Regions from separate parts of the Streptomyces sp. NPDC048411 genome, predicted to be linked through region 3. Evidence: predicted binding sites of a transcription regulator. Region 3 holds the regulator's gene; each other region holds the start of a gene.
What was found. The regulator HrcA, encoded in region 3, represses chaperone genes, less so after heat shock. The targets are predictions, from matches to a motif close to TTNGCACTCNGNNNNNCNGAGTGCNAA.
Positions count from the first base shown of each region.

Region 1: a site for HrcA is predicted at 685-711, ahead of groL (chaperonin GroEL). Genes of this name have one in related genera too.
Region 2: a site for HrcA is predicted at 2,858-2,884, ahead of groES (co-chaperone GroES). Genes of this name have one in related genera too.

Region 1 is NZ_JBEZKL010000087.1:22,835-30,602, reverse strand. Features, by position in the region: gene AB0915_RS26295 (cold-shock protein) at 340-546, shown strand; gene groL (chaperonin GroEL) at 872-2,494, shown strand; gene AB0915_RS26285 (hypothetical protein) at 2,716-2,907, shown strand; gene AB0915_RS26280 (hypothetical protein) at 3,283-4,515, opposite strand; gene AB0915_RS26275 (hypothetical protein) at 4,786-6,012, opposite strand; gene AB0915_RS26270 (LuxR C-terminal-related transcriptional regulator) at 6,279-7,247, shown strand; gene AB0915_RS26265 (Ig-like domain repeat protein) at 7,702-7,768, shown strand, end outside.
Region 2 is NZ_JBEZKL010000139.1:169-7,936, forward strand. Features, by position in the region: gene AB0915_RS32380 (methyltransferase domain-containing protein) at 75-1,247, opposite strand; gene AB0915_RS32385 (hypothetical protein) at 2,114-2,563, shown strand; gene groES (co-chaperone GroES) at 3,046-3,354, shown strand; gene groL (chaperonin GroEL) at 3,455-5,080, shown strand; gene AB0915_RS32400 (ester cyclase) at 5,174-5,869, opposite strand; gene AB0915_RS32405 (hydroxyacid dehydrogenase) at 5,957-6,985, opposite strand; gene AB0915_RS32410 (carbohydrate ABC transporter permease) at 7,032-7,768, opposite strand, start outside.
Region 3 is NZ_JBEZKL010000018.1:73,369-81,136, forward strand. Features, by position in the region: gene AB0915_RS09865 (ATP-binding SpoIIE family protein phosphatase) at 8-1,933, shown strand; gene hemW (radical SAM family heme chaperone HemW) at 1,976-3,208, shown strand; gene AB0915_RS09875 (DUF3097 domain-containing protein) at 3,385-4,203, opposite strand; gene AB0915_RS09880 (MBL fold metallo-hydrolase) at 4,228-4,950, opposite strand; gene hrcA (heat-inducible transcriptional repressor HrcA) at 5,132-6,148, shown strand; gene dnaJ (molecular chaperone DnaJ) at 6,149-7,285, shown strand; gene AB0915_RS09895 (nitronate monooxygenase) at 7,429-7,768, shown strand, end outside.

The DNA.
Region 1 (7,768 bases), on a different contig from region 3:
GGTACAGTGGGGAAGTCCCCTCCGCTGCCCGTGCCGACCGCATATGAGAATGCGCCCGCTCGCGACAAGATGCAGCCAAAGTGTTCGAACTCCTTGCGCCGTAAGTGGCCTTTGTCCGGCCCGACTTGCCCTGGAATCGCGTAAATTCCTCATATTCGGGCGATCGGTGCTGCCCAGAATTCTCGTCCGATTGACCTGTTGCAGAGGGCAGTTGGACAGATACATTCAGCCGCGGTCGACGCGTTCCGGCGCACGCACCCTCTCCTGTCGGAGGGTGAGTTCTGACCCGGGTCCGCGAAGTGCGGTCCTGTGCAAGGGCCAGTAATAGGGGAGTTAGGCATGGCTCAGGGCACCGTCAAGTGGTTCAACGCGGAGAAGGGGTACGGCTTCATCGCGGTCGACGGTGGTGCGGATGTTTTCGTCCACTACAGTGCGATCCAGATGGACGGGTACCGCACCCTCGAAGAGGGTCAGCGAGTTGAATTCGAAATCTCGCAGGGCCAGAAGGGGCCGCAGGCGGACATGGTCAAGCTCGCCGTCGGCTGAGCTCGACGCGGTCGGCCAACGACACTACTCACGCACGAAGGGCCCGTACCTCCGGGGGTACGGGCCCTTCGTGCGTCCCGGAGCCCGCCCGCGACCGTGCCGCAGCTGCCCGACGCCATCCGCGAACTCGAAGGGGCGCTTGCACTCGAAGGGGTCGAGTGCTAATCATTGGGCGTTAGCACTCTGACGTTGAGAGTGACAGAAGGACCGGGTCGGTGAGGCCCGCAGGCCCGGCGGGGCAAGGAACCGTCAGGCACGCAGGCCGTCCGTCGCGGGCGCCACACGGTCCGGAGCAATCCACCCCTGTCCGGGAGGACCACTTCACATGGCCAAGATCATCGCGTTCGACGAGGAAGCGCGGCGCGGCCTCGAGCGCGGGATGAACCAGCTCGCCGACGCCGTCAAGGTGACCCTCGGCCCCAAGGGCCGGAACGTTGTCCTTGAGAAGAAGTGGGGCGCACCCACGATCACCAACGATGGTGTCTCCATCGCCAAGGAGATCGAGCTCGAGGACCCGTACGAGAAGATCGGCGCAGAGCTGGTCAAGGAAGTCGCCAAGAAGACGGACGACGTCGCCGGCGACGGTACGACCACCGCCACCGTTCTCGCCCAGGCACTCGTCCGTGAGGGCCTCCGCAACGTCGCCGCGGGTGCGAACCCGATGGCCCTCAAGCGGGGCATCGAGAAGGCCGTCGAGGCCGTCTCCGCCGCTCTGCTGGAGCAGGCCAAGGACGTGGAGACCAAGGAGCAGATCGCTTCCACGGCCTCCATCTCCGCCGCCGACACCCAGATCGGCGAGCTCATCGCCGAGGCGATGGACAAGGTCGGCAAGGAAGGCGTCATCACCGTCGAGGAGTCCCAGACCTTCGGTCTGGAGCTGGAGCTCACCGAGGGTATGCGCTTCGACAAGGGCTACATCTCGGCGTACTTCGCCACCGACATGGAGCGCATGGAGTCGTCCCTGGACGACCCGTACATCCTGATCGTCAACTCCAAGGTCAGCAACGTGAAGGACCTCCTTCCGCTGCTGGAGAAGGTCATGCAGTCCGGCAAGCCGCTGCTGATCATCGCCGAGGACGTCGAGGGCGAGGCCCTGTCGACCCTGGTCGTCAACAAGATCCGTGGCACCTTCAAGTCCGTCGCCGTCAAGGCCCCGGGCTTCGGTGACCGCCGCAAGGCCATGCTCGGCGACATCGCCATCCTCACCGGTGGCACCGTCATCTCCGAGGAGGTCGGTCTCAAGCTGGAGAACGCCGGCCTGGACCTGCTGGGCCGTGCCCGCAAGGTCGTCATCACCAAGGACGAGACGACGATCGTCGACGGCGCCGGTGACACCGACCAGGTTCAGGGTCGCGTCAACCAGATCCGTGCCGAGATCGAGAACTCCGACTCGGACTACGACCGCGAGAAGCTTCAGGAGCGCCTAGCGAAGCTGGCCGGCGGCGTGGCCGTCATCAAGGCCGGTGCCGCGACCGAGGTCGAGCTCAAGGAGCGCAAGCACCGCATCGAGGACGCCGTTCGCAACGCGAAGGCGGCCGTCGAGGAGGGCATCGTCGCCGGTGGTGGCGTCGCGCTGCTGCAGGCTTCCGCCGTCTTCGAGAAGCTGGAGCTCTCGGGTGACGAGGCGACCGGCGCCAACGCCGTCAAGCTGGCGCTGGAGGCCCCGCTCAAGCAGATCGCCGTCAACGGTGGTCTCGAGGGTGGCGTCGTCGTCGAGAAGGTGCGCAACCTGGCCGTCGGCCACGGTCTGAACGCCGCGACCGGCGAGTACGTCGACATGATCGCCGAGGGCATTCTCGACCCGGCGAAGGTCACGCGCTCCGCTCTGCAGAACGCCGCGTCGATCGCCGCGCTGTTCCTGACCACCGAGGCCGTCATCGCCGACAAGCCGGAGAAGGCCGCTGCGGCCGCTCCGGGCGGCATGCCGGGCGGTGACATGGACTTCTGATCCTGACGGATCGGTAAGTGCCTGTACGTCGGCCCCCGGGACCAGTTGGTCCCGGGGGCCGACGTCATGTCCGGCGCTGGTGCGTTCAGGCGTTGGGGCGCTTGCCGTGGTTCGCCTTCTTCTTCTTGCGACCGCGTCGCTTGTTGCCTCGCTTGGCCATGGCGAATATCTCCTTATGTCGGGATTTGTCCATGCGTCAGTCAGCTTAATACCGCACCCGCATGTGGGGGCGTGGTCTCGGTGTTTGTGGTGGCGCGGCGCTGCTGCAGGCTTCCGCCGTCTTCGAGAAGCCGGCGCTCTCGGGTGACGAGGCGACCGGCGCCAACGCCGTCGAGCCGGCGCTGGAGGCCTCGCTCAAACAGATCGCCGTCAAAGGCCGCCGTGGCCGCTCCGGGCGGCATGCCGGGCGGTGACATGGACTTCTGATCCTGACGGATCGGTAAGTGCCCGTACGTCGGCCCCCGGGGCCAGTTGGCCCAGCGCCCACCTCGTCGGCCGCCGGTGCGGCGGGCTTGCTGCTGCTCCACCCGCCCCTCGGTCTCCCGCACCGGCAGGGCCGGGTCCTCGCCGCGCGGCGTCGGGGCACAGGCCACGCGGAACGGTACGGACGGGGTCACCGTGCGCGTGATCAAGCTGTTCAGTACGTGATGGCGCAGTGTCCGGGGGAGCGTTTCCCGGCTGATGCTCGCCGGTTTGGGGCAGGGCACTGTAGCCCGGACTGGTCTTGGGTGGAAGGGTGCAGCCGGGCAGGCGTCAGGGCCCGCCGGGCTGCACCCGGTTCAGAGGATTCAGTTCGTGGCGTCCGGCTTCACGATGTCCGGCAGCTTCGCCTCGAACAGCTTGTCGAGCTTCAGCGAGGGCAGGATGTGGCCCTGGTTGGCGGCGTTATTGGCCACGCTCGCGCCCCACGAGGAGGCCGCGAAGCGCTGGTTGGGCGTGCCGTGGTGGCCGGGGCTGTCGAAGCTGCAGTCGCCGACCTGGTAGAAGGACTTCTCGGTGTCCAGCACCCGCTTGGCGTTGAGGGCCTCACCGCGCGAGTGGGTGAGGAAGTACGTGCCGAAACCGTCCGCCATCAGCTCGGTGCGGCGGGTGGCCTCCGGCCCGGTGAGCGTGGTGTTGGCGAAGAGGCTGTCCTCGTACTGGACGTGGTGGCCGAACTCGTGGGCGAGGACGGAACGCGGACCGTTGTCGCCCAGGCCCAGCACGTTCAGTGCCTGAAGGATGCCGTCACCCATGACGATGCGGTCGGAGATGCCTGCCGGGTTCGGGTCGCCCTTCTCGGAGAAGGCGAACGCGTTGAAGGTGAAGAGCGGGTTGTCGCCGCCCTGGAGGACGGGGTCGGCGTTGACGAGGCTGATGACGAACTGGGCCAGTCTCTGCACCACCGGCTCGTTCTTGATCCCGAACATCAGTGAGAGAACGCGGGCCACCCGCTGCGGGGAGGAGAAGACCTCGCGGCCGTGCATCGGCACGAGCTGGATGTCGTCGGAGTTGATGTCCCAGAACCTCTTCAGGTCCTTGCCCTCGGACGTCAGCTCGTTGGTGTACTCGCCGTTGACGCCGAAGGTGTTGGACTTCGACTCGCTGCCGAAGTACAGCGCGTCATAGGTCGGTATGTCGAACACGCCGAAGACGTCGAGCCAGTCGCGCAGGTCCTGATCCTGGATGCCTGTCCGCAGGCCGGTCGCGTAATCCCTGAACGCCGTGTCCCCGCACTGGTGGTCGCCCGGGTTGATGATGCTGTTGCGGAGGTCCGCCCACTGGGTTTCGTGGATGCCGTACTGGGCGGCGGCGGCCTCGCGGCGCTCCTGCCAGTCGGCCGGCAGGTTGGCCAGCATCTCGTCGACGAGGGCCTTCACCTCCGGGGACAGGCGGGAGGTGTCCAGCGCGGCGCCGGGGGACGCGGTGGACGTGACGGCGGCGGACGTCGTGGCGTCCGCCGCCGTGGCCGGCAGGGCGGCACCGAGGGTGCAGGTGGCCGCGATCCCAGCGGTGACAGCCCAGGCAAGGGTCTTCTTCACGGGGGAACTCCTAAGTGTGCGAGCCGACGCGCGGAGGTGTCCCTGCGGAGTGAGGGAGGCGGTCGGCGGTGCCGGATGCAGAGTCTGCGAGGGACCGGCGTCCCGATGCAGCGTTCGTACGGGCGGAATCCGGCGTGGCAAGAAGGTGCCGGGACCGCTGATCCAAGACCCCTGCCCCTTCCGGCAGGCCTCTCGGGGCCGAGTGCGGCGGGTGCGGCCCGGCGGGCCTCAGAGCCCGCCGAGCCGCACCCACCCGGTCGTTCACGACACTCAGTTCGTGGTGTCCGGCTTCACGATGTCCGGCAGCTTCGCCTCGAACAGCTCGTCGAGCTTCAGCGAGGGCAGGATGTGGCCCTGGTTGGCGGCGTCATCGGCCACGCTCGCGCCCCACGAGGAGGCCGCGAAGCGCTGGTTGGGCGTGCCGTGGTGGCCGGGGCTCTTGAAGCCGCAGTCGCCGACCTCGTAGAAGGACTTCTCGGAGCCCAGCACCCGCTTGGCGTTGAGGGCCTCGCCCCGCGAGTGGGTGAGGAAGTACGTGCCGAACGCGTCCGCCATCAGCTCGGTGCGGCGGGTGGCCTCCGGCCCGGTGAGCGTGGTGTTGGCGAAGAGGTTGTCCTCGTACTGCACGTGGTGGCCGAACTCGTGGGCGAGGATGGCGCGCGGGGCGGTGTCGCCGAGGCCCACGGCCTTCAGGGCCTCCAGGATGCCGTCGCCCATGACGATGCGGTCGGAGATGCCTGCCGGCTGCGGGTCGCCCTTCTCGGAGAAGGCGAACGCGTTGAAGGTGAAGATCGGGTTGTTGCCGCCCTGGAGGACGGGATCGGCGTTGACCAACAGGATGAACAGCTGGGCCACGTTCTGCGCATCCTGGCCCTCGAGGCCGTACATCAGGCCCACGACGGGGGCCAGCCGCTCCGGGGAGGAGAAGAGCGCGCCGCCATGCATCGGCATGAGCTGGATGTCGTCGGAGTAGATGTCCCAGAACTTCTTCAGGTTCTTTCCTTCGTGCGTCAGCTCGTTGGTGTACTCGCCGTTGACGCCGAAGGTGTTGGACTTCGACTCGCTGCCGAAGAACAGCGCGTCGTAGGTGGGCATGTCGAGCACGCCGAAGAAGCTAAGGGCAAAGAGCAGCCCGGGGTCGGCGCCTTCCAGCATCTTCCTCGAGTAGTCCCTCATCGCCGTGCTACCGCACTGGTAGTCGCCCGGATTGATGGCGCTGTCGCGGAGGTCCGCCCACTGGGTGTCGTGGATGCCGTACTTGGCGGCGGCGGCATCGCGGCGCTGCTGCCAGCCGGCCGGCAGCGCGGCCAGGATCTTGTCGGCGAGGGCCTTCGCCTCCGGGGAGAGGCGGGAGGTGTCGAACGCGGAGCCGGAGGAGGCGGCGGACGTGACGGCGGCGGACGTCGTGTCGTCCGCGGCCGCGGCCGGCAGGGCGGCACCGAGCGTGCAGGTGGCTGCGATCCCAACGGTGACAGCCCAGGCCAGGGTCTTCTTCACGGAGAACTCCTTCGTGTGCGTTCGAGCCGACGCGCGGGGGTGTCCCTGCGGAGTGAGGGGCGGTCAGCTGTGTCGTACGCAGAGTCTGCGAGGAAGTGGCGCGCCGGTGAAGAGTTGGTGTTGTCCGAATCCGGCATGGCAGAAACCTGACAGGCCGCGCACCCTTGGAGATCACCGGAACCATCGCACCTGCCGTGCTGACACACGCAGAGCACTGTGTCCGACGGCACTCACCTCGTCCGGTCCCCGCATGTGATAATTGGCATATGCATTCAATGCATGGCATAGGTATCAGCACAACGGCCGAGGACGTCTACCTCACCCTCGTCGAGCGAGGCCCGATGGCCCCGGCTGAACTGGCGGGCGCCCTGCGCGTGGCCTCGCACGCCATGAGCACGGCGGTCGACGAACTGACCGGCCTCGGCCTGGTGGAACGGGACGACGCACGGCTTGTCGCTCACCCCCCACGTGCCGCGCTCGACCCCGTGGTGGAAAGCCGCACCAAGGAACTCGCCGCGCTGCGCAACGGCGTTGAGGAGCTGTCTCGCTTCTGGCGCGACCACCACATCGAAGGGGCCAGCTACATCGAAATCGCCCGGACGCAGGCGGCTCGCAGCGCACTCGTCCGGCGGCTCTACGACGAGGCCACCGAGCAGCTCCGCTGTCTGACCATCGGCTTCACCGGCCGATCGGCGCAACCCAACATGCTGGCCCCCGGTTTTCGGGATGCGCTGACGCGCGGCGTCAAGTGCTCGGTCGTCTACGGGGCCCAGGTGCTGCGCGACAGGCCCGGCCGGGAGGGCGTCCAGACCTCCATCGACCTCGGTGAGCGAGCGCGTGTCTTTCCCGACATCCCGCTGAACATGGGCATTTGTGACGACCGCTTTGCCCTCGTGTGTCCCCCTGCGAGTAATTGGGACCGTCGTCACCATATTGTCGTGCAGCGATCGGACCTCCTCGACGCGCTCATCGGCGTGTTCGAGTCGTTCTGGCAGATCGCCGTCCCGCTGCCCTCCGCCGTCGACACACCGAACGACATCGCCACAACTGCCACCGCCGAGAACCGGCAACTCCTCACCTTTCTCAGCGGTGGCCTGACCGACGATTCGATCGCCCGCGAACTCGGCGTCAGCGAGCGGACGGTGGCCCGCCGCATCACCCGCCTCCAGGAGGTGCTCGGCGCGCAGACCCGCTTCCAGCTCGGCGTCCAGGCGAGCCGTCACGGCTGGCTCTGAGGGGGCGTCACCCTCTGTTCGTGCAGCTCGCGCCATTCGGGGGCGAAGACCGACCGGACTATGTCCTTGCCATGGACACTGCGTCGGCCCTGCGCGAGCAGCAGGGCCCGGACTTCGTCGTGGCTCCGCTGCCGAGCGTTCGCGGCGAGACGGTGTGCCGGCTCGGGAACTGCTACGGCGTCAGCATCCTTCCCTACTTGGACGGCGTCCCCGGCGACTTCGGCCAAGCGCTCGCCGCATCGCGACGATGCCCGGTCCTGAACATGCCCACCGACAGCCCTCATTGGCGCGCGGGCCCACCGGACGTCGGTGGTGGGGGCGCCGGTCATGCTGTCGGTGGCATGACCTATTCTTCGCTCACTCGCCACACGTTCAGCACAGGTCACACACAGGGACTTTTACCTGTCAGCTGTACGCAGTGGCCTCACACTCGTTCCGGGGGGTTCGAATCACCATGCGTATGCGCATTCTCCCGGCCGCCACCGTACTGGCGGTCCTTTTCAGTTCGGCGGTGCTCACCG
Region 2 (7,768 bases), on a different contig from region 3:
TCCTCCCCCAAGCTCTCGGCTTCGCTCGAGCGGGGAGGGGCCCTCTTCGGCGTTGTCCCTGTCGCGGGGGAGGCCTAAGACGTGCCGGGCTGCACGGGGTGGCCGATCAGCATGGTCGGCGCCCCGGCGACCCGGGTCAGGAACACCGTCGCCGCGTTGGGGCCCTGGAGCTTCATCTTCCTGCGCAGCTCCTCCGGTTCGACGGCCGAGCCCCGCTTCTTGACGGTCAGGACGCCGACCTTCCGCTCCCGCAGCAGCGCCTTCAGCTTCTTCATGTTGAAGGGCAGTTGGTCGGTGATCTCGTACGCGGAGGTGTAGGGGGAGTCGTACGGCTCGTCGCTCGTGACGTACGCGATCGTCTCGTCGACCAGCCGGCCGCCCGACCGCTCCACGATGTCGGCGACCAGATGGGCGCGGATGACGGCCCCGTCCGGCTCGTACAGATAGCGGCCCACCGGTCCGACAGGCGGGGCGGGCAGTGCGGCCGGGGCCGACAGGGTCGCGCCCGCCGGGAGCAGTGTGGCGCGGTACGAGCCCGGGGCGAACCCTTCGCCGAACCAGAGCACCGCCTCCTTCACATCGCCGTGGTCCGAGATCCACTCCGCCTCCGCCTGTGCCGGGATCGCCTCGTGCGGGATGCCGGGGGCGATCTTCAGCGCGGCGCGGGGGGCCGCCAGCGCGGCGCCGGTCGCCCAGGAGAGCGGCGGCGAGTACGCCTCGGGGTCGAAGATCCTGCCGCGCCCGCCGCGCCGGGCCGGGTCGACGAAGACCGCGTCGTACGCAGACGTGTCGACCTCGGTGACATCGGCGCAGCGCACCTCGATCAGGGTGTCGAGACCGAGTGCGGCGGCATTGGCGCGGGCCACCTCGGCGGTCAGCGGGTCGCGGTCCACGGCGAGGACGGAGATGCCCGCGCGGGCGAGGGCGAGGGCGTCACCGCCGATCCCGCAGCAGAGGTCGGCGACGCTGCGCACGCCCGCTTCGGCGAAGCGCCGGGCGCGGTAGGTGGCGACCGAGGTGCGGGTCGCCTGCTCGACGCCGTTCGGTGTGAAGAACATCCGGTACGCGTCCTCGGCGCCGAACTTCGCCACCGCCCGCTGCCGCAGCCGCGCCTGCCCCAGCGCCGCCGACACCAGCTGGGTCGGATGGCTGCGGCGCAGCCGGGTGGCGGTGGCGAGCTCCTGGGAGGGGTCGTAGGCCCGCAGCTCGGCGAGGAGTGCCGCGCCCTCGGGTGTGCGCAGGGCCATGAAGGCGGCGAGCGGGTCGGTCGGGTCGGTCGGATCGAAGGCGTTCACCGGCCCATTGTGAGCCAGCCGGGGGACCATGCGGGCCGGGCGGAGGTGTCGGCCGCAGTGGCCGAGCAGCCGCTGGCAGGATGCGAAACCATGCAGTTTGTACGACAAAAGGAAGATTTAACCGCATATGGGCATGGATCGGGCGTCATGCGGCGCAGGCCGGGCCGTGTGGTCCCGGCCGCACTCCTGGTCGCCGCAGCCGCGCCCGGCTGCGTCTCCGAGTCCGGCGGCGGGCCCGCCGCGGAGGACCATCACGGACAAGGGGTACGTCGCGGCCCGGCTGGAGGACTACGTATGAGAAGGGCGCACCGGATGCTCGCCGGACTGCTGGCAACCGGTGCGCTCCTGACCGCCACGGCGGGGTGCGCGCAGTCGGTCGACCCGATCGAACGGTTGGGCCGGAAGGCCGCGCAGAAGGTGAGCCGGCCGCACCGGACGCCGGGGCCGGGACCGGCGGCGGAGTCGGAGCGCCGGCAGGGTGTGCGGGGTGATCAGGGGGAGGCGGGGCCGATGGCCGTCGGCTCCTGCGGCCGGCCGGGGCGGCCGCCTGAGTCCGGGCCCCCGTGGTTGTCTCCGCCGCTGAGGCACTGGTGGCCCGACCGGTCGGGACCGTCCGGCGGAGCGGGAACCGGGACGGGGTGCGGCCGGCGGTAGTAGCCGAGGTGCCCGATCCGTGCCGCCGCGAGGCGCGGTGCGATCGCGGCGAAGGGCTGGACCGAGCCCGCCCGGGGCCGGTTCGCGCGCAGCGGCGCGACTTCACCGACATCGGGCCGGCCAACAGCGCCTTGGACCGACCGGCACGGTAGCGTGCTCCTGACATGCGCCGAGCCCTTCTCGCACCGCTGCTGGCGGCGGCCCTGACCGGATGCTCGTTCCTCGGCCAGGACACGCCGTGCACCGGGGCCGACGCGGACTCGCAGGTCTCCGCCGTGTGGCGGCCCGCCGACTTCGGCGGCCGGGACGCGGCGAGGATCCGGCTGTGCGTGGACGGCACCTGCGAGGAGCGGACGTCGGGCAGTCCCGGCGACCCGTTCGCCTCGCTGTCGGTCCAACTCCCCGACGACATCGGTGCGTCCACCGTGCCGGTGCGGCTCACCGTGACGTCCGCGAAGAGCGGTGACACGGTCGTCGAAGACAGCACCCGGGCCAGACCGGCGGAGCGGCACCCCAACGGCACGTCCTGCCCGCCCACCGTCTGGACGGCGACGTTCCGTGCCCACCCCGACAAGGGCCTCACCTCACCCGAGGGCATGAAGCTCCAGGGGTGAGCGACCCTATGCAAGCGCCCGTCCCCCCGGCAGCACCGGAGGGACGGGCGCTTCGCGCCGTTCGGGACCAGCCGTGGGTGGTCTCGGTTTCCCAGCCCTCGAACAGCTCGGGCAGCGCCTTGGGGTCGCGGTCGGGGTCGCGGTGCCGGCGGATGAAGGCGCGGGCGCCGACGCGGGGGCGTGACGTCCGGCATCTCCCCACCGTCGTACGGAACGGTGCGGTTCGTCCCTTCGTTCCCCGTGCGTCGTTCCGGTCGGAGCAGTCCGGTGCGGTGACGCCACGACCGGACTGAATTGGCACTCCGCTTGACCGAGTGCTAATCGCGGTCATAGTCTCAGCTCTGGCACTCCCCACTGGAGAGTGCCAGCAGTACTGTGCGACCGGCAGGTCCGGCACCCGCGACGACGGACCCACCTGATCGCCACCCCAGACAGTTAACCCCGCAGTTAACCCCGAGATCTCCGAAGGGGGAGGCCGGATCGTGACGACCACCAGCTCCAAGGTTGCCATCAAGCCGCTTGAGGACCGCATTGTGGTCCAGCCGCTCGACGCCGAGCAGACCACGGCCTCTGGCCTGGTCATCCCGGACACTGCCAAGGAGAAGCCCCAGGAGGGCGTCGTCCTGGCCGTGGGCCCGGGCCGCTTCGAGAACGGCGAGCGCCTGCCGCTCGACGTCAAGACCGGTGACATCGTGCTGTACAGCAAGTACGGCGGCACCGAGGTGAAGTACAACGGCGAGGAGTACCTCGTCCTCTCGGCTCGCGACGTGCTCGCGATCATCGAGAAGTAATTCACACACGTTTGCTTCCGTTCTGCGCCCCTGGTCCCCTGCGAGATAACAAGCCGGGCGGTCAGGGGCGCAGTTCGTTCGAGAGGACAGTTCAGCTCCCATGGCGAAGATTCTGAAGTTCGACGAAGACGCCCGTCGCGCCCTTGAGCGCGGCGTCAACAAGCTTGCCGACACGGTCAAGGTGACGATCGGCCCCAAGGGCCGCAACGTCGTCATCGACAAGAAGTTCGGCGCTCCCACCATCACCAACGACGGTGTCACCATCGCGCGCGAGGTCGAGCTCGACGACCCGTACGAGAACCTCGGTGCCCAGCTGGTGAAGGAGGTGGCGACCAAGACCAACGACGTAGCGGGTGACGGCACCACCACCGCCACCGTGCTGGCCCAGGCGCTCGTCCGCGAGGGCCTGCGCAACGTTGCCGCGGGCGCTTCCCCGGCCGCCCTGAAGAAGGGCATCGACGCCGCGGTCAAGGCTGTGTCCGAGGAGCTCCTCGCGACCGCCCGCCCGATCGACGACAAGTCCGACATTGCCGCCGTGGCCGCGCTCTCCGCGCAGGACTCGCAGGTCGGCGAGCTCATCGCGGACGCGATGGACAAGGTCGGCAAGGACGGCGTCATCACCGTCGAGGAGTCCAACACCTTCGGTCTGGACCTCGAGTTCACCGAGGGCATGGCCTTCGACAAGGGTTACCTGTCCCCGTACATGGTGACCGACCAGGAGCGTATGGAGGCCGTCCTCGACGACCCGTACATCCTGATCCACCAGGGCAAGATCGGCTCGATCCAGGAGCTGCTCCCGCTGCTGGAGAAGGTCATCCAGGCCGGTGGCTCCAAGCCGCTGCTGATCATCGCCGAGGACGTCGAGGGCGAGGCCCTGTCGACCCTGGTCGTCAACAAGATCCGTGGCACCTTCAACGCCGTCGCGGTGAAGGCCCCGGGCTTCGGTGACCGCCGCAAGGCCATGCTCGGCGACATCGCCACCCTCACCGGTGCGACCGTCATCGCCGAGGAGGTCGGCCTCAAGCTCGACCAGGCCGGTCTGGACGTGCTGGGCACCGCCCGCCGTGTCACCGTCTCCAAGGACGACACGACCATCGTGGACGGCGGCGGCGAGCCCGGCGACGTCAAGGGCCGGGTCAACCAGATCAAGGCCGAGATCGACGCCACCGACTCCGACTGGGACCGCGAGAAGCTCCAGGAGCGCCTCGCGAAGCTGGCCGGCGGCGTGTGCGTGATCCGCGTCGGTGCCGCCACCGAGGTGGAGCTCAAGGAGAAGAAGCACCGTCTGGAGGACGCCATCTCCGCGACCCGCGCCGCGGTCGAGGAGGGCATCGTCTCCGGTGGTGGCTCCGCTCTGGTCCACGCCGTCAAGGTCCTCGAGGGCAACCTCGACAAGACCGGCGACGAGGCCACCGGTGTCGCGGTCGTGCGCCGCGCCGCGGTCGAGCCGCTGCGCTGGATCGCCGAGAACGCCGGCCTCGAGGGTTACGTCATCACCTCGAAGGTCGCCGAGCTCGACAAGGGCCAGGGCTTCAACGCCGCGACGGGCGAGTACGGCGACCTGGTGAAGGCCGGCGTCATCGACCCGGTCAAGGTCACCCGCTCCGCGCTGGAGAACGCCGCGTCCATCGCGTCGCTGCTGCTGACGACCGAGACCCTGGTCGTGGAGAAGCCGGCCGAGGAAGAGGCCGAAGCCGGTCACGGCGGCCACGGTCACTCGCACTGACGCGCTGCCACCTCGGCTCACCGCCGTACAAGGCCCCCGTTCCCGCTGTTCAGCGAGGGGAACGGGGGCCTTCGGCTGTCCTGTGCCGTTGGATCAGTCGAGCGCGCGGAGCTGCCGCATCAGGCCGAGGAGATCCTCGTGCCACCAGCCTTCCTGGATCCTGCCGTCCTTGAACCGGAAGATCGTGGTGCCCGTCATGGTGCACTGCCTGCCCGTGGGGGCGATCCCCATGAAGTCGCCCTCGTGGGTGCCGGTCCAGGTCCACAGCGTCACGACATCGTCACCCTCGCAGACCTGCCGGTCCAGGCTGAAGGTGAAGTCGAAGGCCGCGCGCCATCCGATCACGTCGTCCTTCAGGGAGTCGGACCCGATCACCGTGTCCAGTCCCTTCGCGACGTCGTGGTCGATGTAGTCGGGGGCGAACACCTCGTCGATGGCTTCGAGGTTGCCCCCGACAGCGATCTCGTGGAAGAACCGGCGCGACAGTGTCTGGTTCAACTGTTCGTCACGGACCACATCGAGGTCGATGAAGGTGGGCATCCCGTCGCAGAGCGCCACCAGCTCCTGGAAGATCTGGTCGGTCTCCGGCAGCTTCGAGTTCGCCATCGCATCTTCGTACGAAGGGAATTCGACGATCTCGACGTAGTGGGACCCGTCGGAGCGGTCCTTGCCGATGAGGCTGTGCGTGGCCGTCCGGGTGCCCTTGGTCTGTGCGACCCATTCGTCCATGAGGCGGTCCATGTCGTCGAACCGCTCGGTCTTGCAGTCGATTACTTGTACGAATCTCATGGCGTCTCCCGGTCCTGCGGTCCGGATGGGATCCTTCCAGTTTAGAGGCCGCGCACATGGGTGGGGCAGAGGTCACCCGACAGGCTCTCAGGCCGAGTGCCGCAGGCTTCCGGCGTGCACGGGGTCCGCGAAGGGCAGACCGGACGCGAACCGCTCCATCTCGTCGAGTGCCTGGTCGGCCATCCGGTGCAGCTCGTCGCCCAGCGAGCCCGCGATGTGCGGAGTGAGCAGCACATTCGGCAGCTCGTACAACGGCGAGAGCGCGGGCGGAAGTTCGGGATCCGTCACATCCAGCACCGCGTGCAGCCGCCCGCTCCGCAGCTGGGGAAGCAAGGCGTCCTCGTCGATCAGCGACCCGCGAGCCGTGTTGATCAGCGTCGTGCCCGTCGCCATCGCCGCCAGCTGCGCCGCGCCGATCAGATGGCGCGTCTCCGGCAGCTGCGGCGCATGCACGGAGACGACGGAACTGCCTGCGCACAGCTCGTCCAGCGCCGCGAGCCGTACGCCCAGCCGGGCCGCCTCCGCCGCGTCGACGTACGGGTCGTACAGCAGGACGTCCAGGTCGAAGGGGTGCAGCAGCTCGATCACCCTTCGGCCGATGCGGGATGCGCCGATGATGCCGACCGTACGACGGTAGTTGCCGGAGCCGGCGAGCTCTTGGAGCCAGTCATGGCCGGTGCGCAGGGCGGCGTAACGCTGCGCGGTCTGCAGCACCCGCTTGCCCGCGAACAGGATCGCGGCAAGGGTGAACTCGGCGACGGGCAGCGCATTGGCAGAGGCCGCCGAGGTGACGGCGATCCCGCGTTCCCAGCAGGCGTCCGTGATGTGGTGCTTCACGGAACCGGCCGCGTGCACCACCGCCCGTAGCCGCGGCGCGCGCTCCAGCACCTCGGCGGTCAGCGGTGTCGCACCCCAGCAGGTCAACAGCACATCGGCCTCAGCGAGCGCGGCGGCCGTCTCCGGTGTCGGGTCGGCCAGGTCGTGGGCGACGAAGCGGGGATCCGTACGGGTGAGGGCGGCCAGTCGCGTGCGGTGGCGGTCGGCGAGGAGCCGGTCGGCGATGCCGGGGCCCATCGCCAGCAGGGCTTTCGGCCGGTTGTCAGTGGCGTGGTGCATGGTGGAACTCGGACTCCTCAAAGGGCTCTCAAGGGGCGGGTGACGGTCACTTGACGCTTCCGGCGGTCAACCCTGCCTTCCAGTGCCGCTGCAGGGAGACGAAGGCGACGATCAGGGGGATCACGGCGAGGAGGGATCCGGTGACGACGAGGGGATAGAAGCTCGGCTCGCCGTGGGTGTTGGTGTTCCAGGAGTACAGACCGAGGCTCAGCGGGAACAGCTTGCGGTCCGACAGCATCACGAGGGGGAGGAAGAAGTTGTTCCAGATCGCGGTGAACTGGAAGAGGAAGATGGTCACGAAGCCCGGCATGACCATGCGCAGCCCGATCGACCAGAAGACGCGCAACTCGCCGGCTCCGTCGATACGGGCGGCCTCCAGCGCCTCGTTCGGGATGTAACCGGCGGAGAACACCCGGGCGAGGTAGACCCCGAACGGGTTGACGAGGACTGGGATCAGCACGGACCAGTAGGTGTTGACCAGGCCGGTCCTGGACGCCAGGAGATACATCGGCAGGGCGAGCGCCGTGGTCGGGACCAGTACACCCATCAGCACCAGGCCGAACAGCGTCTCCTTGCCCCGGAATTCGTACGTGTCGAATGCGTACCCCGCGGCGACACAGATCAGCGAGCAGACGATGGCGCCGCCGCCCGCGTAGAGGAGGCTGTTGAGGTACCAGCGGAAGTAGATGCCGTCGCCGTAGGCGGCGAGGTTCGACAGGTTCTCGCCGAGGTTGAAGCCGTCGAAGGAGAACGCGTTGCCCGCGAGCAGATCACCGGTGTCCT
Region 3 (7,768 bases):
CTGCGCCATGGGGCCCATTCCCTTGCAGCGGGACACCGTTCAGCGTCCCGGTACGTACGTCGGCCAAGCGGAAGCGCAGCCGGTCGCCCGGACGAGTCTGCCCGGGAATCTCCTCGCGCCGGCCGCCGCCCGCCGGTTTGTCCGGGCCGCGCTGGCCGAGTGGACCGGACTGGGGCTGCCCACGGCCGTGGGGTTCAGCGACCGGTTGGCGGACGACGCGGTGGTTGTCGTCGATGAGCTCGTCACCAATGCCGTCGTGCACGCCGGGACCACCGTCGAGCTGCTCTTCCGGCTGGAGGAGGCGGCCGGGGACGAGGCCGCCGCCCTGGTGCTGGAGGTCGCCGATCATCACCCCGCCCGTTCCGTGCGCAGCGAACGCCCCGGCCCGTTATCGGCCGCGGACCGGGACGGACCGGCCGAGTGCGGGCGTGGACTGCAGGTCGTGGCCACGCTCGCCGAGCGCTGGGGCATCACGTACCGCACCGGCCTGAAGACCGTCTGGGCCCGACTGCCCGTCGACGACTGGACCGACGCGCCCGATCCGGCAGCCGAGCCCGAACTGCACGCCGCCGAGCTGCTCGCCCCCAGCGCCCGCCGCGCCGTCCGCGACGACGCGGACTGGGCCGGGCGCGGGGCGCTCTCGTTCCTCGCCGAGGCATCGGATCTGCTCGCGGGGCAGCTCGACGAGGACATCGTGGCGGCGCTCGCCGGGCAGCTGCTGGTTCCCCGGCTCGGCGACTGGTGCGCGATCTGGCTGCAGGGCGAAGGCGGCGGGCCCTCGGCCGCGCCACGGCTGGTGCGGGTCTGGCACGCCGACGAGGACAGCACGGAGCAGCTGCGCACGGTCCTGGAGGAGGAGCCGCTCCTGCTGTCCGACGAGGCCGGCACCGGGCCGGTTCCGGTTCCGTGGCCCCTGAGCGAGGGGGAGGGCGAGGGGACAGCCCTGGGGTTTCGGATGACGTCGGGGGACCGCACGCTCGGCGCCGTTCTGCTCGGCCGGGAGGGCGCCGCCCGGGTGCCGCACGAAGTGGCCGCTCTGGTCGAGGATTTCGTACGCCGCGTCGGCCTCGCCGTCGGTGCCGCTCGCGCGTACACCCGGCAGGCCACCATCAGCCGCGTCCTGCAGCGCGGTCTGCTGCCCAGCAAGGTCGCGGAGATACCCGGTGTCACCAGCTCGCTGGTGTACGAGCCCTCCGACGACGGTGTCGTCGGAGGTGACTTCTACGACATTTTCCCGTGCCCCGGCGACCGCTGGTGCTTCGTCCTCGGCGATGTGCAGGGCAGCGGCCCCGAGGCCGCAGTCGTCACCGGTCTCGCCCGGCCCTGGCTGCGGCTGCTGGCCCGGGAGGGGTTCCGCGTCGGCGAGGTGCTGGACCGGCTCAACCGGCTGCTCCTCGACGACGCGATGGAGACCGCCGAGGCCGCCGCGCTCATGGTCGCGGCCGCGGGCGGGCAGCACCTGGCGGAGGGCGGCCAGCATCTGCGGGAGGACGGTCCGCAGCTGCCGGACGGCGGGCAGCCCCGGTTCCTCTCCCTGCTGTACGGGGAGATGGTGCCGCTGCCCGGTGGCGGAGTGCGCTGCACGCTCGCCAGCGCGGGCCATCCGCTGCCGCTGCTGCTGCGGCCGGACGGCACCGTGCGGGCCGCCGCCGAGTCGCAGGTGCTGCTCGGGGTCGTCGAGGACGTCGCGTACGAGAGCCAGAGCTTCGACCTGGCGCCGGGGGACAGCCTGCTCTGCGTCACGGACGGGGTCACGGAGCGGCGCTCCGGGCCGGCGATGTTCGATGACGGGGACGGTCTCGCCCGGGCACTGGCCGGGTGCGCCGGGCTGACCGCGGAGGGGATCGCGGACCGGATCAAACGCGCTGTTCACGAGTTCGCCGAGCGCCCGCCGGACGACGATCTGGCGCTGGTGGTCCTGCAGGCCCGGTGAGCGCGGGCAGGGAAAGACCGGCGACGAGTGACAATGGACGGTATGCCTTCCGTACTGCCCGATGGTGAGCCCGTGCCCGACGACGGGGCGCTGCCCCGCCATGCCCTGGAAGGCGCCGCCGACCGGCAGCTCGGCTTCTACCTGCATGTGCCGTACTGCGCCACGCGCTGCGGGTACTGCGACTTCAACACGTACACGGCGACCGAGCTGCGGGGGTCGGGCGGTGCGCTGGCCTCCCGGGACAACTACGCCGCCCATCTGATCGGCGAGGTCCGCCAGGCCCGCAAGGTGCTCGGCGAGGACCCGCGACCGGTCCGTACGGTGTTCGTCGGCGGCGGTACGCCCACGCTGCTGCCCGCCGGGGATCTCGTCCGGATGCTGGCGGCGATCCGTGACGAGTTCGGGCTCGCCGACGACGCCGAGATCACCACCGAGGCCAATCCGGAGTCGGTCGACCCGGCGTATCTGGCGGAGCTGCGGGAAGGCGGCTTCAACCGGATCTCGTTCGGGATGCAGAGCGCCCGGCAGCACGTGTTGAAGATCCTCGACCGTACGCATACGCCGGGGCGGCCCGAGGCGTGTGTCGCCGAGGCCCGGGAGGCGGGCTTCGAGCACGTCAATCTCGACCTGATCTACGGCACGCCCGGGGAGTCCGACGACGACTGGCGGGCCTCGCTGGACGCGGCGATCGGAGCGGGGCCGGACCATGTGTCCGCGTACGCGCTGATCGTCGAGGAGGGCACGCAGCTGGCGCGGCGGATCCGGCGCGGCGAGGTTCCGATGACGGACGACGACGTCCACGCCGACCGGTATCTGATCGCCGACGAGGCCATGGCCGCGGCGGGCTTCTCCTGGTACGAGGTGTCGAACTGGGCCCGGACGGTGGACGGGCGGTGCCTGCACAACGAGCTGTACTGGCGGGGCGCCGACTGGTGGGGGGCCGGGCCGGGGGCGCACAGCCATGTGGGCGGGGTGCGCTGGTGGAACGTGAAGCATCCCGGCGCGTACGCGCAGGCGCTCGCGGAGGGACGGTCACCGGGCGCGGGACGGGAGATCCTGTCGGCGGAGGACCGGCGGGTCGAGCGGATTCTGCTGGAGCTGCGGCTGGTCGACGGATGTCCGCTGTCGCTGCTGGCGCCCACCGGACTGGCAGCGGCGGGGCGCGCGGTGGAGGACGGGCTGCTGGAGGCGGCGCCTTATGCGGCGGGGCGGGCGGTGCTGACTCTGCGCGGGCGGTTGCTCGCGGATGCGGTGGTCAGGGACCTGGTGGACTGACAGGCGCGGGGGTACTGGGTGAGCCGGCGGCGGGCCTGTACCCCCGCCCGCCCCCTTTCCCGGAACCGGAGGCTCCATCTTCGGGCCCCTGGAACCCCGGGCCCCCGGACCTCGGTCGCTGGACAGGCTGAACGGCGAACCTGTGCCGTGACAGGCAAGGCTTGCCGGGAGGGGCGCTACGCCGGAGCTGTCACGAAGTCGATCAGGTGTTCAACCGAGCCCAGCAGTGCCGGCTCCAGATCCTTGTACGAGCGGACCGTCGACAGGATGCGCTGCCACGCCGCGCCCGTGTTCTCCGGCCAGCCCAGTGACCGGCACACGCCCGTCTTCCAGTCCAGGCCGCGGGGCACCATCGGCCAGGAGCCGATGCCCACCGACGCCGGCTTCACCGCCTCCCAGATGTCGATGTACGGGTGGCCCACCACCAGCACGTTCGCGTCGGTGACCTCGGCCGCGATTCTCGACTCCTTGGAGCCGGGGACCAAGTGGTCGACCAGGACGCCCAGTCGCGCATCCGGGCCGGGGGCGAACGAGCGGACGATGGACGGGAGGTCGTCGATGCCTTCCAGGTACTCCACCACCACACCCTCGATGCGCAGGTCGTCACCCCAGACCCGTTCGACCAACTCCGCGTCGTGCCGGCCCTCCACGTAGATCCGGCCCGCCCGCGCCACCCGGGCCCGCGCCCCGGGGACCGCCACGGAACCGGAGGCCGTGCGGGCGGGACGGGCCGGGCCGGTCGCCGAGGGGCGTACGAGAGTGATGACGCGGCCCTCCAGGAGGAAGCCGCGCGCTTCCATCGGGAACACCCGGTGCTTGCCGAAACGGTCCTCCAGAGTCACCGTCGGGCCCTGCGCCGTCTTCTCGCAGCGGATCACCGCACCGCAGAAGCCGGTGGAGACCTCCTCCACGACCAGATCGGGCTCGGCGGGGACCTCGGGCACGGGGGCGGACTTCTTCCAGGGCGGGGTCAGGTCCGGGTGGTAGCTGCGCATCGGACGACGATAGGAGGAAACCGGTCACGACACGCCGAAGGCGGCGGACAGCCGGTCACGTTGGGCCCGTACGAACGCCGCGTCCACGACGGCCCCGTGCCCCGGCACATACACCGCGTCCTCGCCGCCCAGTGCCAGCAGCCGGTCCAGCGCGGCCGGCCAGCGCGACGGGATCGCGTCCGGGCCCGCCTGCGGTTCGCCCGATTCCTCGACCAGGTCGCCGCAGAGGACCACGGCCGGGGAGTCGGGCACGAGGGCGACGAGGTCGTGGCCGCTGTGGGCAGGGCCCACGTTCGCCAGCAGTACCTGACGGCCGCCGCCCAGGTCGAGCGTCCATTCGCCGCACACCTGGTGATGCGGCGCCACCAGGACGTCCGCCGCCTGCGCCGCGTCCTCCTCGGACACCCCGTGGCGTACCGCGTCGGCGTACAGCTCGTCCGCACCGTTGGTGAGGAGAGCGGCCGTACCGATCGCGCCGTACACCTCCGCCCCGGCGAATGCCGCGGTGCCGAGCACATGGTCGAAATGAGGGTGGCTGAGTGCGATATGCGTCACCCTCCGGCCGGTCATGGCCTGCACCTGGGTCCGTATCTCCACACCTTCGCGCAGCGTCGATCCCGTGTCGAAGAGCAGGGCTGCCTCCGCTCCGACCACCAGTGCGACCGTGGCATCCCACCCGGGGAGCCTCCGGCGGCCCACACCGTTGCCCAGTCGCTCCCAGCCGAACTCTTCCCAAGACGCGTCCATGCGGAGACGCTATCGGCAACGACCTGCGCAGTCTCGGGGTGGCGTGGCCGGTCGCCCTTGCTAGGGCCCCACCCGACCGCCGTACACTGGCGGGGGTCGCTGGCACTCGTACGCATCGAGTGCCAGGAATCACCGGAGATCCACCAGAACCGCCGAGGAAACACAGCTGGAGGTGTGCGCCATGCTCAGCGAACGCAGACTCGAGGTGCTGCGCGCCATCGTCCAGGACTATGTCGGCACCGAGGAGCCGGTCGGCTCCAAGGCGCTCACCGAGCGGCACAAGCTGGGGGTCTCCCCGGCCACCGTCCGTAACGACATGGCTGTGCTCGAGGACGAGGGTTTCATCGCCCAGCCCCACACCAGCGCGGGTCGCATCCCGACGGACAAGGGCTACCGGCTCTTCGTCGACAAGCTCGCGGGGGTCAAGCCCCTGTCGTCGCCGGAGCGCAGGGCCATCCAGAACTTCCTCGACGGCGCGGTCGACCTCGACGATGTCGTGGGCCGCACCGTACGGCTGCTCGCGCAGTTGACCCGGCAGGTCGCCGTCGTGCAGTACCCCTCACTGACCCGGTCCACGGTTCGGCATGTGGAACTGCTGTCGCTGGCGCCCGCCCGGCTGATGCTCGTGCTGATCACGGACACCGGCCGAGTCGAACAGCGCATGATCGACTGTCCCGCGCCGTTCGGTGAGACCTCTCTTGCCGATCTGCGGGCCCGGCTCAACAGCCGGGTCGTGGGGCGCCGGTTCTCGGACGTCCCGCAACTGGTGCAGGACCTGCCGGAATCCTTCGAGAGCGAGGACCGGGGAACCGTGTCCACCGTGCTCTCCACCCTGCTCGAAACCCTTGTCGAGGAGACGGAGGAGCGGCTGATGATCGGCGGCACCTCCAACCTCACCCGCTTCGGGCACGACTTCCCTCTGATGATCCGGCCGGTGCTGGAGGCGCTGGAGGAGCAGGTCGTGCTGCTGAAGCTGCTCGGCGAGGCCAAGGACTCGGGCATGACCGTACGTATCGGGCACGAGAACGCCCACGAGGGGCTCAACTCCACGTCCGTCGTCGCGGTCGGCTACGGTTCGGGCGACGAGGCAGTCGCCAAACTCGGCGTGGTCGGACCGACCCGCATGGACTACCCCGGAACGATGGGAGCGGTACGCGCAGTGGCACGTTACGTCGGACAGATCCTGGCGGAGTCGTAAGTGGCCACCGACTACTACGCCGTTCTCGGCGTGCGCCGCGACTCCTCTCAGGACGAGATCAAGAAGGCCTTCCGGCGGCTCGCACGCGAGCTGCATCCGGACGTCAACCCCGATCCGAAGACCCAGGAGCGGTTCAAGGAGATCAACGCCGCCTACGAGGTGTTGTCGGACCCGCAGAAGAAGCAGGTCTACGACCTCGGCGGCGACCCGCTGTCCGCCTCCGGCGGCGGTGGCGCGGGCGGATTCGGACAGGGTGGCTTCGGCAACTTCTCCGACATCATGGACGCGTTCTTCGGCACGGCGTCGCAGCGCGGACCGCGGTCGCGCACCCGGCGCGGCCAGGACGCGATGATCCGGCTGGAGATCGATCTCGCCGAAGCGGCGTTCGGTACCACCAAGGACATCCAGGTCGACACGGCCGTCGTCTGTACGACCTGCAGTGGCGAGGGCGCCGCACCCGGCACCTCCGCCCAGACCTGTGACATGTGCCGCGGCCGCGGCGAGGTCTCCCAGGTCACCCGGTCGTTCCTCGGTCAGGTCATGACCTCACGGCCCTGCCCGCAGTGCCAGGGCTTCGGTACGGTCGTGCCGACCCCGTGCCCGGAGTGTGCCGGTGACGGCCGCATCCGTTCGCGGCGCACGCTCACCGTGAAGATCCCCGCCGGTGTCGACAACGGCACCCGCATCCAGCTCGCGGGCGAGGGCGAGGTCGGCCCCGGCGGCGGCCCGGCCGGCGACCTGTACGTCGAGATCCATGAGCTGCCGCACCCGGTGTTCCAGCGCCGCGGCGACGACATGCACTGCACGGTCACCATCCCCATGACGGCGGGCGCGCTCGGCACGAAGGTGCCGCTGGAGACGCTCGACGGCCTGGAGGAGGTCGACATCCGGCCGGGCACCCAGTCCGGCCAGTCGGTCCCGCTGCATGGCCGCGGCATCACGCATCTGCGGGGCGGCGGGCGCGGCGACCTGATCGTGCACGTCGAGGTGACGACCCCGTCGAAGCTGGACCCGGAGCAGGAGCGACTGCTGCGGGAGCTCGCGAAGCTGCGTGGCGAGGAGCGGCCCACCGGTCAGTTCCAGCCAGGGCAACAGGGACTCTTCTCCCGCCTGAAGGATGCGTTCAACGGCCGCTGAGGACCGTCCGTACCCCGCTGTTCCCTTGCGCCGTAGCGCCCGCCCGTCCCCGGACCGGCGGGCGCTACGGCGTTCCGCGTATACCGCTCCGGCCATGCCGTGGCTGATTCGGCAGGGTGCACCGAACGTGACACGATGCGGTCATGTCATCTGCGTTGACCGATCTCTGCCGGTATCCGATCGTGCAGGCCCCCATGGCGGGCGGTGTGTCCTGTCCGCAGCTCGTGTCGGCCGTTGCCGAAGCCGGTGGGCTCGGCTTCCTGGCCGCCGGGTACAAGACAGCGGACGGCATGTACAACGAGATCAAACAGCTGCGCGGAATGACCGGTCAGCCGTTCGGCGTCAACCTCTTCATGCCGCAGCCGAACCTCGCCGACCCGAGCGCCGTCGAGGTGTACCGGCACCAGCTCGCCGGTGAGGCCGCCTGGTACGAGACCCCGCTCGGTGACCCGGACTCCAGTGGTGACGATGGCTACGAGGCCA